DNA from 3 places in the Pseudoalteromonas sp. Z9A4 genome. Region 2 is predicted to be linked to each of the others. Evidence: riboswitches for the same ligand, from Rfam matches in the RefSeq annotation. Region 2 holds a riboswitch; each other region holds the start of a gene.
The links. Region 2 has a riboswitch for cyclic di-GMP ahead of GQR54_RS15270 (OmpA family protein). Riboswitches for the same ligand answer to the same signal wherever they lie in the genome.

Region 1 (4,185 bases), on a different contig from region 2:
TTAAAAAGCTCACACCAAAATTAATTAAGCACCCTTGCTCTATTTGTGTTGCGTCTCCGGGTTCTTGTTGACCAAATTGATTGCACGGAAATCCCAGAATAACTAAACCTTGGCTGGCATACTTATTGTGCAAAGCTTGCAGCGACTCGTATTGGTAGGTAAATCCACATTTACTTGCGGTATTAACAATAAGCACAACCTTCCCTTCAAAATCATTAAAGTTGATCGGTTGACCCTGTAAGCTTGTTGCGCTTAATTGATGAAATTCGTGCATATTGGCGTCTTTTTTATTGTTGTTAGCCGCATTTTAACCTGAGTGCAGTATTTCATAAAGTATAAAGATCGCACTAATTTAAAATTAGAAATAGCCCCATACCGGCAAGCGTAGTGTAATAAATATTATGTGTTTTGTAGGCAACAATAATGGCGACTATTGCTGCGCTTAAATAAGGGTTTTGCCAGTTTAAGTTAATGCCATCTTCATTCAAAAACACGATAGGCACCCAAATTGCTGTAAGCACTGCCGGTGCACTAAAGCTTAAAAATTGCTGCATTTTAGGGCCTACTTTAAACGGCAAAGCACGGTGTAAAAATAAATAACGCGTAAAAAATGTAATGCATGCCATGAGTAAAATAGTCGTCATCATGGCGTTACTTCCTTTTTAGTGGTTAGTCTTGCTGTGCTGTAACCTGCGGCCATTGCCAGCAGCGCTGAGCAAACAAGCCATAACTCAAATCCTGTGCTTTTTAAAAGCGTTGCGCTAATGCCTGCTACAATTACCGTAACGAGTGAGGCCAAATTTTTAATGCCCGGAATAACCAAAGCTATAAACGTGGCAGCAATGGCAAAGTCGAGCCCTAAATTAGTTAAGTCGGGCAGCATTGTGCCTGCTACAATGCCAATTAACGTCCAAATATTCCATGCAATATAAAAGCTAAAACCAGCGCTCAATGCGTATATTAAACGTGTTTTTGTTCTGTATGCTTTTCTATGGTGAGAAAACGCAAACAGCTCGTCGGTTAAAACAAAGCTCACCGGTAAGCGCCAACGCATAGGTTGATCAATGACCTTATGACGCACAGCTAAACCGTATAAAAAGTGCCGAGAGCTAATAATAAATGTTGTGAATAAAATTGTGAGCAATGGTGTGTTGCCCGCCATAAGTTCAATCGCAACAAGCTGTGCAGAGCCTGCAAAGACTAATAACGACATTGCTTGGGTTTCTAGTGCACTAAAGCCATTTTGAATCGCTAAAGAACCACATAAAATACCCCAAGGAACAACGGCTAAACACAGAGGTAGCATATCTAAAAAGCCTTTTAAAATAGCTTTTTTAACTGGTTGCATGATATTTACTCGCACGGCTTGTAGAATGGCTCATAAGGATACCTTAATATTATGATGTTAAAGTAGTTAACGAATTAGATAATACTGTTTTTTTAAGGATAGGCGCAATGACGACGTTAAAAGTGTGGGATGGGTTTATTAGATGCTTTCATTGGTTTTTGGTTGTAAGTATTGCAGTGCTTTATTTTAGTATTGAAGAGGGCATGATTGAGCTTCATTTTGTTGCTGGCTTTTTTACTTTAGCACTTATAGTAACACGTTTAATTTGGGGTGTTATTGGTAGTAAAACCGCGAGATTAAGTGGGTTACTGCACTCTCCTAGAGCTATTTTAAAGGCGCTAAAAACACCAAGCGAATCGTTAGGCCATTCAGCACCCGGTAGCTGTATGGTGATAGTGTTTTTTATATTGATCATAACGCAACTTGTAAGTGGCTTAATGAGCAGTGATGGTATTTTAACTGACGGGCCGCTTGCTCAATATGTGTCTAGCGATACGATTGATTTTGCCAATTGGCTACATGAGCTGAATTTTGACATTTTACTTTATGCTATTGGCTTGCATGTATTAGCTATTATTGTTTATAGAATAAAAGGCAAACCGCTGGTTAAGGCGATGATCACAGGCTTAAAAGAGTTAAAAGCGGATGACTCTGAGGCTAAAGTAACAAAAGCGTCTTGGCCTGCGTGGTTAATATTTATATCTTTATTGGTGTTGCTGGTATTTACGTGGGCGAAAGAACCTTTAACTTATTTATTTAGTTAAAAACACATTAAACCAACCTTAAAGGGTTGGTTTTTGTTTTTGGTTACATTCTTTTGTTTGATTGTTATGCGAGGCCGAATTATAATCGCCGCATTGCTGGCAAACTAGCCGAAAGGTTAGGATGCAAAGTTTCCAAAAGCTATGGTAGCGGGACTACTGCATAACGTGTTGTTATGTATCACTTGCCCTCAGTGTATTTTTTGTGTATCCATAGTGTATGGATAAGATTTTGTAACTCTTAAGGTGTTGCCGTGTTTATGCATACGTCGTTGGCCTGTGGAAAGTGGTCAACAATAGGTTGCTTAAATCATCATACCCAATTGTTTATTGGCGATGTGGTGAGTGTAACCTTTTATGACATGCAAGGAGAGCTAGCTAGTTTATCATTTGATTACAAAATCACCTCGCTTGAACAAGGTGAACCTCACGCATGGCCACGTTTAGTTGCCGAGCATATTAACGTGCATGTACCCCTTGTTAGCGCAGGTAAAATGACCGAACAAGGTTTAATTGTTGCCTATAGAAACAATGAAGTTTTTGCTTTGCAAAGCAGTGGTATATGTAAAGCGCATGTCGATTTTCATTGTATTGCAAAATGCGATGAGCGTGTTGTTAATAACCTTGATACTTATGATTACGTGTACCCTGAAAATTGTGAAAACTATAATGCGGGTACAAAGGTATTGCAGCCAAAAACAGGGCATGTTTATCAATGTAGGCCTTGGCCATTTAATGAGTTTTGCCGCGCGAGTGACGATAAAAAGTTTATGTTCGAGCCCGGTGTAGGACAAAGTTGGGCTATGGCTTGGCAGCAAATATAAAGCTCAAGTGAATTATCTTCCCAAAGGTATAGCGGTTTTAGTAATGAAGCGTTTACCGTTTTAGCCCATCCAACTATTGGATGGGCTTTTTTATTTTTATGATAAACTGCAAATCACATTATTTTTTTAATTGGTTTTGTTGTGTCTCGTCCTGACTACTCTTTAAGTTTATTACCTAATTTCCCGATTGCTAAACTGCAAGCCCATACATTAAGTACCCACAATAAAATACGTACCGATAATTACTATTGGATGCGCGATGACGATCGCCAAGATGAGCAAGTACTTGCGCATTTACATGCTGAAAATGCGTACTGCGATGAACAGTTAGCTGCTATGAAGCCACTACAAAATACACTTTTTGAAGAGTTAAAAGCACGCATTGTAAAAGATGATAATTCGGTACCCGTTAAAGACGGGAAATACTGGTATCACTCAGAAGTTCGTGGTGATGATGAATACTCGCGTCATTATAGAAGTACAAGCATAAAGGCTGATAATAAAGAGCTTTTACTTGATGTGAATGTATTAGCTGAAGGATTTGAGTTTTTTGAGCTAGGAGAGGTCGCACTAAGCCCATGCGAGCAGCTTATGGCTTACTCTGAAGATACTGAAGGTCGTCGTATTTATAATGTTCGCTTTAAAAGCTTAACGACCGGTGAAATGCTACCTGATGTACTTGAAAATACAGAAGGGCAGGTTGTTTGGGCTAACGACAATAAAACTGTTTTTTATGTAAAAAAAGATTTAAAAACGCTACTAGGATACCAAGTATTTAGGCATGAGCTTGGCAGCGAGCAAAGCCAAGATGTAATGGTTTACGAAGAGCAAGACAGCAGCTTTTTTATGGGGCTTGGTAAAAGTCGCGACGAAGGCTTAATTATTATTGATTTAGCATCGACAGAGACCAACGATACATGGGTGCTTGATGCTAATAAGCCCACTGACGAATTTAAAGCATTAATGCCGCGTGAAGATGGCCACGAGTTTGACGTAGATAAGCTAGGTGACACATTTTATATTGTGACTAACTGGCAAGCTAAAAACTTTAGATTAATGACAGCAACAAACGAAACGATTGCTGATAAAACACAATGGTTTGAGCATACAGCTCACAGAGAAAATGTACTGCTTGAAGGTGTAGAGTTATTTAATGACTTTTTGGTATTGAGTGAACGCGAGCAAGGGCAAGCTCGATTCGTAGTTGTTAATAGGCAAGGGAATCGTATGGCACTTGAGTTTGCCGATCCTT
Region 2 (4,185 bases):
TCCGGCTGCTGTTCACTTATCCATAAAAGGTACTTTTGGCTCATTTTATCCCCTACAAAACACATTAATTTGAATGTCGAAACAAACGAATCAAAACACGACGATTGGACGCTAGTCCTTTTTCTGAATTTTCGACAATAGGATAACGTTGACCATGAGCTCGCACTTCTAACATACCTTTAGGCAAACCAAATTCGACTAATCTTGAAGCTACATCATCTGCCCTTTCTTTCGAAAGCAGACGATTTGCTAAAGGAGAACCTACATTATCAGTGTGCCCATCAACCATGACTTTAGTTACACCTTTATCTAGCGAAACATAACGGACAAGATCTTTCAAAAAGTCTAAATCGTCCTGTTGATAAACCGTACGTTTACCTGTTTTAAAGTGAATTTCATGATCTCTTGCCTGCTTCCATGACAAAGGAGATAGATTAGTTAAACAATGTTGATATTGCTTAATAACATCACTACTGAAAATGTTTGTAAATGTCAGGCGTAATTGTTCATCTCCAAAACCTATAATACTATCAAGCCAACCACCTTGTTTTATTACTCTTAGTAAGGTGCTTTCATTAATATCAAATGTAGCTGTATTATTTGCAATATCCGAAGTGAATAAATTAAGTTGCGGAGGGGAAATACTTTTCGACTGCCAATCAGCTTTCTTAGAGTGGACTTGAACATCAGTTACAGTTTTATCTGGTATTAGCCATTTAAGAACTAATTTTTGGGGTTCTGCAGGAACGCGAATAATTTCTAACGATGCGTAGCTGTCAAAATTTTGACTCAACCGACAAGAAAAAGAACTTTCTTGTGTAGACCATAAACCTTTTTCATAAGCTTGAGTAAAAACCTGTTCTTTTGCTGTTGCATCATTAATTGTAAAAATTAAAAACAGACAACAAACTAAAAGTTTAATTGATGTGAAAATATAACTCATGAGTATTCCATACAACCTTGAATAGACCAACTAGGTCCTATTTAATATAAACAGCGAAATGTATAAAAATACATTTATAGTATTAAACGATGTCGCTAAGTTAATGTAGCCTCACGATCTTAGTTATCCCTTAGACTGGTAGCTTTGCGTCCTACACTTTCGTGAAGCTTGCCATTTAATTTACTTTAACTTTACTTTTATTACTTTTATTTTTTAAAAAGTGATAATTCACAACATGAAAAGTAACCCATATGGACTACTTTATTTTCAAGGTTATAGTTAATTAGAACCAAATGCAACTATAATTGCATTTAGTTCATCACTTATTCAGCATAACTAATAAACGAGATTAACCTAATGACCCGAGAACATTAACTCTCACAAAGTCTGGAATTTCGTTATAAGAAAGAACAACTAAGCCACCTTTTGTAAAACTCTTTGCATACCGAGCAAGCAAAGGCCTCAACTGAGGAATAACGATTAAAACGGGAGTCACCCCCCTTGTTTTCATGTCATCAACAAGTAAGGGCATCATCCGTTGAAATTGCCCTAATAAATTAGGATCAACAGGAAAGCTATCTAATGCCACTTTTCCTGCCTGCATCGCTTGATCTAGTGAACTTTGCATTGTACTTTCAAGCTTTTCATCAAGACTGTAAGCGGCAAGCTCTTCTTTATTACCCATCACCTGTTTTACTAATACATTTTGTAATGCGCAACGAACATCAGAAACCAATAAAATAGGGTCTTTTGTTACTTCAACACTATCAATTAAAGTTCCTGCTATAGTTACAATGTCTTTGATACTAATATGTTCTCGCAGTAATAACCGAATAACTTTCAGCTGTAAGTTAGTCGATAATGATTTTTCAAAAGTTTCAGCCAGACTAGGTGAAATTTCTTTCAATCTATCATTTAATCTCTGAACATCTTCGTAACTAAACAGCTCATCTAAGTGTTCTTTAATAATCTTACCAGTATGAGTAGCAATTACCGTACCAAGATCTACAACTGAATAACCCATATTTAAAGCTTTAGCTTTGCTATCGTCTTTAATCCAAACTGCTTCTAGTCCGTAAGCCGGATCGGTTGTAATTTCTCCGTCTAGAGTTCCATAAACATCTCCGGTGTTTAAAGCGAGTAGTTCTTTGGCATTTAAAAAACCGTTTGCAACGGGAACGCCTGTTAGATTAACTTTATATTCTTGAGGATTTAGCTTTAAATTATCTTTAATTCGGATTTCAGGTAATAAAAACCCTAATTGCTCTGACAGGTTTTTTCTTACACCTCGCAGAGTTTTAACCAGTTCCTCGCCTTTATTTTTATCAGCTAAATAAACAAGCCTGAACCCTAACTCCACTGACAATTTATCGACATGAGAAATATCTCCCCACTCTAAGCTAGCTTGCTGCTCACTTAAAATAGAGTCAGTTATTTGTTCAGCTTCGAGCAGATCTGTTGTGGGGAGTGACCTTTGTAATCGCCAAGAAACGTAGAGTAAGGGAATTGCAAAACCCAAAAACGCCACAGTAGGCATGCCTGGTACAATGCCCAGGACTACCATAATTAAAGCTGCGGTAAAAATAACTCGTGGAGATGCAAGCAGTTGTTTACCAACTGTTTCACTCATATCCCCTTCATCGTTCATTCGCGTAACAATGATAGCCGCCGCTACAGCAAGTAAAAGTGAAGGAATTTGTGCTACAAGGCCATCACCAATAGTAAGTAATGCAAAGCGCTGAAAAGCTTCAGCTAAACTAAGACCATGCTGGAATGCACCAATAGAAACACCACCCAGTAAATTAATTACTAGGATGATTAAGCCTGCAATAGCATCTCCTCGAACAAACTTTGACGCACCATCCATAGATCCGTAAAAATCGGCCTCTTGGGCAATTGTTGCTCGTCTTTCTTTTGCTTGCTCTGGACCTATTAAACCTGCATTTAAATCTGCATCTATTGCCATTTGTTTACCTGGCATTGCATCTAATGTAAAGCGAGCTGCAACTTCAGATATTCGTTCTCCACCTTTTGTTATTACTACAAAGTTAATTACCATTAATATAATAAAAACAACAATACCAACAACATAATTGCCACCTATTACAACTTCACCAAAAGCTTGAATAACCCGGCCAGCTACGTCAGAACCTTCATGTCCATGTAATAACACAACTCGAGTTGAGGCTATGTTTAAGGTTAGCCTCATTAGGGTGGCAACAAGTAAAATAGTAGGGAATACAGAGAAATCTAATGGTTTCTTTGAGGATACGGCTACCAGAAGAACAATAACTGATAGAACAATATTGAATGTAAATAATGCATCTAATAGCCATGCTGGCAATGGTAAAATAACCATTGATAGTATAGCCAAAAGTATTAAAGGAATGGCTGTATAAGGCCGAGTAAAACTGCGCCAGTTCAAATTAAGACTCCAACATCTAAGATTTTTGTAAATTTTTAGGGATTTTTAATTCAGGTAATGGGGCCGGAGGCTGCCCACGACCTTGCTTATAAGCCTTTAGCTGCATAACATAAGTTAAAACGTACGCTACAGCTGTATATAAACCATTTGGAACTTCTTGGTCAATTCTGGTAGAAAAATATATCGCCCGAGCAAGAGCCGGAAGCTCTATGATTTCTTTATTATTTTGACGTCCTACCTCTCTAATGCGTAATGCCATTTCATCAACTCCTTTTGCAACAACATAAGGAGCTTTAGCTGCTCCTTCACTATATTTAATTGCAACAGCATAATGAGTTGGATTAGTAACAATCACATCGGCAGTAGGAACTCGTTCTTCAATTTTTCGATTTGCTTGCTGATATTGAATTTGTCTTATTTTGTTTTTAATTTCTGGACTACCATCAGAAGACTTCCTCTCTTCTTTTACTTCTTGATGCGTCATTTTTATTTTTTTAGAGATTTGATGTTGCTGAAAAGGAACATCAATTACGGCAATAAATAACAATAATGTCACTGTAACCATTAATGACAAAAAGAGTAATTCAATACCTTGTCCTATAGCGACTTTAATGTCTAAGCTTTGCAAAAACATTAGTTGCCCCCATAGTTTGGTTAAAAATACATATAAACAAATCGCTAATAAGCTGATTTTTAGAATAGATTTAACCAGTTCTACTAATGACTGTGTCCCAAACATTTTACCTAAACCTTTTAACGGGTTTAGCTTACTAAACTTAGGGGATACTGATTTCATTGAAAAAACGAAGCCGCCCGG
Region 3 (4,185 bases), on a different contig from region 2:
GTGTAACTTGCTTGTTATTTTTCTGTATAAATGTAGTAGCTTAATCATTTGTTTACTATCTCATAAAAGTTATTTTTAAATAATATTTAAATTTACAATTGCGATAACCTATTTCCATAAAGTCACTCTAAGTGCATCAAGTTTTCTTTTTTAAAACACCATTAAACAAGAAAAGTAAAGTTGAGTTTTTTACTAAAAACCAGTGATGTATCGAGAATGAAATTAGGAACGTTAATAATATTATTAATACATACTCTAAAAATAACGGAAAGTGAAAGTCATCGAAAAAGAAAAAATAAATAATAACTATCAATGGTTGGTGTAGTAAATATATTGTGTAACTGGAATCAGAAAACTTACGCGTTAATTTTGAACCATTAACACCTAAATTGTAAGTTATTGCTATTAAAGTTAAAACTAGAAAACCACTAGATAATTTAGTTATACCCTTAATGTAATCTGATTTCAAAAAAGAAAAATAGTCAAAGTTAATTAAGAGGTAAATTACAAAGTAAATTAAAGCCGAATAAAAAGCTGTTTTATAGTTCAGTATACTAATGAATACATCTCTATTTTTGTAACACACACACCCAAATAAAAAATAAAAATAATAGTAAAACAATGAATCAAATGTAAAAAAAACAAAATTATCTAAAAGCATTATTTTTGAAAAAGCAAGAGAACAAAGACTTAAAAATGGAATCAAAAAATAGAAACAAATTAATATTTTCTTTTTACTTAATTCATTTGTTTTTAAGATAAAAGAACATATAGGATACGTCAAAATAAAATATGCCATTAAATTACCAAGAAACCACAGATGGCCCAACCATTGTCCATCCGTAAAGTAAATTAGTTCCCCCCAGTTATAAACTCGTTGGTCACTGAAGTAATTCATTATTGGGTTTATTAAGAGCCCACAAAAAATCAAAGGAGGCATTATTCTTAACAGCCTCTCATTCAGGAAATTGGTACTTTTTTTAGTGAAAACCAGAAAGTAAAAAAACCCTGAAATGATGTAAAACGCTTCCATTCTGAATGCATGAATAAAATCGGATATGTAATTGAAGACCACCGAACTCTCGGTTGAGGATACCCTCCATACATAGCCATCGTTGTATATTAATGCCGTATGGTAAAACAAGCCGAGTATCATAAATACGGCCCTACAAAAATCAATTCCGTGTAGCCTATGTATACTTTTCTCTTTTTCTGGGAATACTGAAGTATTCATATAAATAACATCCTTGATATAAAACCTTAGAAACAAAGATTAAATCCCTTAAAAACTGAAGTTTCAGCATACATTAAACTTTTGAAGAACTGAGATTCAACCGATTGCGCCTATTAATTATTGTCAAACCAATACTGTGTATAAAAACGGGCAATTACCTAAAACAAATACAAAATCTATTGCTAATTGCATTTAATAACAATAAAACATCAATTAGTGCTATTAAGTATTGTTAGAAAATAATTATCAAGCCTACAATGTGAAAGTTCTTATACTTACATTTAAATTGGACGACACGCTCAAAAATAGAAATAGAGGATAGCACATGTAACCTCATGTTTAAATTAAAAATAAAGTATTATTCACCACAATTACATTAAATACATACTTAAAAATTATCAATATTTTAATATCTGATAAATCATCGTGTTAAAACAAGAACTGTTAATTAAACGTTCATAATAATAATTATACCATTGTCTTTATTCGCATTTCCGATATAATTAAAACTCATAGTGAAAAGGGCAAACTTGGTGAAAATCAAGGACGCAAAGCTTCCGGCCTAATATGAGTGTTTAATTAATCACTCATGATGGTAGCGGGGTTACCGCGAAGATAAGACCTAACAGTTTCGCTGTTAGTTATTACCTTGGTTTACCTATTCATTCTTTAAATTTAACCGAATAGTTTCAAATTAAACAAGGTAATAAAAATGAAAAAATTTATTCTCATTAATTCCGTATTTCTTTTAACAAGCTTCGTTTCACAGGCCCAAACTGCTTATATTAGTACAGTAGGAAGCGGCAATGGCTATTCTGAAACCTCCCCAGCATCAATCAACCAGTTAAATAATTTATTAGCCGATCCACTTATTGATAAAGTTGAATTGCAGCCAGGTCTATATAAACAAACTGATGCACTTTATTTAAGTAACGGTGATCACCCTGTTGAAGTGGTAGGTTCACAAAGAGCTACATTCACGAGTAATTTCAACTATTACTCAGGCAGTAACTCCGGAATTGTAATAGCTAGAAGCAATATCACATTTAAAAATATATCATTTCTAAACACTCGCCACTGTTTCAGAATTAAAAGCAACAATGTTAATAATATTACTCTAGAAGATATAACAGCAAACAATACTATGAGCTGCGTAGAAATTGATTACAATGCAACTAAGGTAATATCAGATATTTCAATTAATAATTTAACAAGCTTAGGTTATTACAAAGCTGGCATACGGATCAATGGAACAAACACGAGTAACATCAGCATTACCAACTCTGTATTTGATGGTCTGACATCATCTCGAGACTTAGAAAGATCGTGTTATATTTCTGGTATAAGTATAGCAGGCTTAGCAAAAGATATTCTAATTGATAAAGTTTCAATAGCTAATAATATTGGTGGTATTGAAAACTGTGGTAGCTATCAACAAGGTGACGGTATAATGATTAATACTGGTACTAGCAACATAGTAATAAAAAATACTGTTATATCAAATAGCAAAGATGCAGATTTAGATATAAAAGGTGAGAATGTTACATTAGAAAATATCACTTCTACATCAGGTAAAGAAGCAAGGTACAATTTCAAGCTATGGAATAATAATTTTACCTGCACTGACTGTTATATAAGCTCTGCTAATAGTTCAGCTATACAAGCAATTAACGCGCAAGTGACATTCGTTAACTCTACTTTTAAAATTAATGAAGATACTCATTTATGTGACATAAGAAATTATGACATTGATGACGCAACGGTTGATTTTAAAAGCTCAAAATTTTCATATTATGGAGATCTTACATTCCAGCCTCATCAATTATCTGAGTGTGAATGAATTTAGTTTATAAACTCTTTATGTTAACTAGTATTTTTCTATCAATAATATTAGCTAAATAAAGAGTTATATATATAAAGCTATAGCTAAAAAGACCTATAAAAATTAGTATATATAAATTCTCAACATTCATATTAATCTGAATATATATTACGAATAAACACATCCCTACAGCAGAAATTAAACACCCTGTTATTACTTTCAAAACGGAGCCAATTTTAATATCTAAAATTTTGCAAAGCGCATAATTAAACTTAGGTATTATAAATAACAATGAAAGGTACATTCCAATTAAAGGCGAGTACTTACCTGTTAAATCAGAAAGGAAAACGACCGAAAGTAAGATAAGCATGGTAGAAGCTATATTTACAAATAGTGTTTCATATGTTGTCTTAAATAAAACTTGTAATGGGGGTAAGTACAAATATAAAGACGTGATACATTGATACACTGCCAACCCGATTATAATTTCATAAGCTCCGAGCCAATCAATACCAAAGAACTCTAATATTAAAGGCTTTGCCACTACAGCTAGGCCTATGTAACAAGGAACTAAGACTGTTGTCGAATATAAAAAAGCCGTATTAAAAGTGTTTAGCAAAGCACTAGACTCACTTTTTACTGAATGAAACTTGCCTGTTGCCCATGTAATAAAGCCTATACCTATGAGACTGCGTGGTATATCAACAAACCGAATTGCAAGGGCATAAACACCTGATATCTGTGGACCTATAAATGCACCCAAAAAGATAATTAGACCATGATTCTTTGCATTTTGCTCTACAATCGCTACACCAGATGGAATTCCTTCTTTTATCAAATTAGTAAATAATGAAAAACTGAAGTGACTATCACTTTTAAATAAATCTTTATGAGAAAAAAACATAACTAATAAAGCAATAAATGCAGCAACGAAGCTTTGTAATATTATTGCGAGTTCAACATGGCCTGCATACGCTGATAATAACCCAACGCCAACTCCTGCAGCTTTACCCCAAAAAGCCCTTAAAGCAAGCTGTTTATATTTTTGTTTAATGATTAAATCAGCAATATATACCCTAGAAATAGATGAAATTGGAATGTAACTGACTGAAAGTAAAATAAGAATCCA

Region 1: linked by a shared signal. The riboswitch ahead of GQR54_RS14870 (chitin-binding protein) and the one ahead of GQR54_RS15270 (OmpA family protein) in region 2 are both predicted to bind cyclic di-GMP.
Region 3: linked by a shared signal. The riboswitch ahead of GQR54_RS00390 (hypothetical protein) and the one ahead of GQR54_RS15270 (OmpA family protein) in region 2 are both predicted to bind cyclic di-GMP.

What each region holds. Positions count from the first base shown of each region.
Region 1 is NZ_WTLA01000022.1:51,453-55,637, reverse strand. Features, by position in the region: gene GQR54_RS14890 (glutathione peroxidase) at 1-274, opposite strand, end outside; gene GQR54_RS14885 (AzlD domain-containing protein) at 348-647, opposite strand; gene GQR54_RS14880 (AzlC family ABC transporter permease) at 644-1,348, opposite strand; gene GQR54_RS14875 (cytochrome b/b6 domain-containing protein) at 1,456-2,112, shown strand; cyclic di-GMP riboswitch class I at 2,201-2,273, shown strand; gene GQR54_RS14870 (chitin-binding protein) at 2,370-2,933, shown strand; gene GQR54_RS14865 (S9 family peptidase) at 3,075-4,185, shown strand, end outside.
Region 2 is NZ_WTLA01000023.1:49,219-53,403, forward strand. Features, by position in the region: gene GQR54_RS15265 (sigma-54 dependent transcriptional regulator) at 1-44, opposite strand, end outside; gene GQR54_RS15270 (OmpA family protein) at 65-943, opposite strand; cyclic di-GMP riboswitch class I at 1,045-1,126, opposite strand; gene flhA (flagellar biosynthesis protein FlhA) at 1,293-3,368, opposite strand; gene flhB (flagellar biosynthesis protein FlhB) at 3,385-4,185, opposite strand, start outside.
Region 3 is NZ_WTLA01000001.1:92,722-96,906, reverse strand. Features, by position in the region: gene GQR54_RS00400 (acyltransferase) at 1-48, opposite strand, end outside; cyclic di-GMP riboswitch class I at 1,748-1,846, shown strand; gene GQR54_RS00390 (hypothetical protein) at 1,947-3,074, shown strand; gene GQR54_RS00385 (oligosaccharide flippase family protein) at 3,082-4,185, opposite strand, start outside.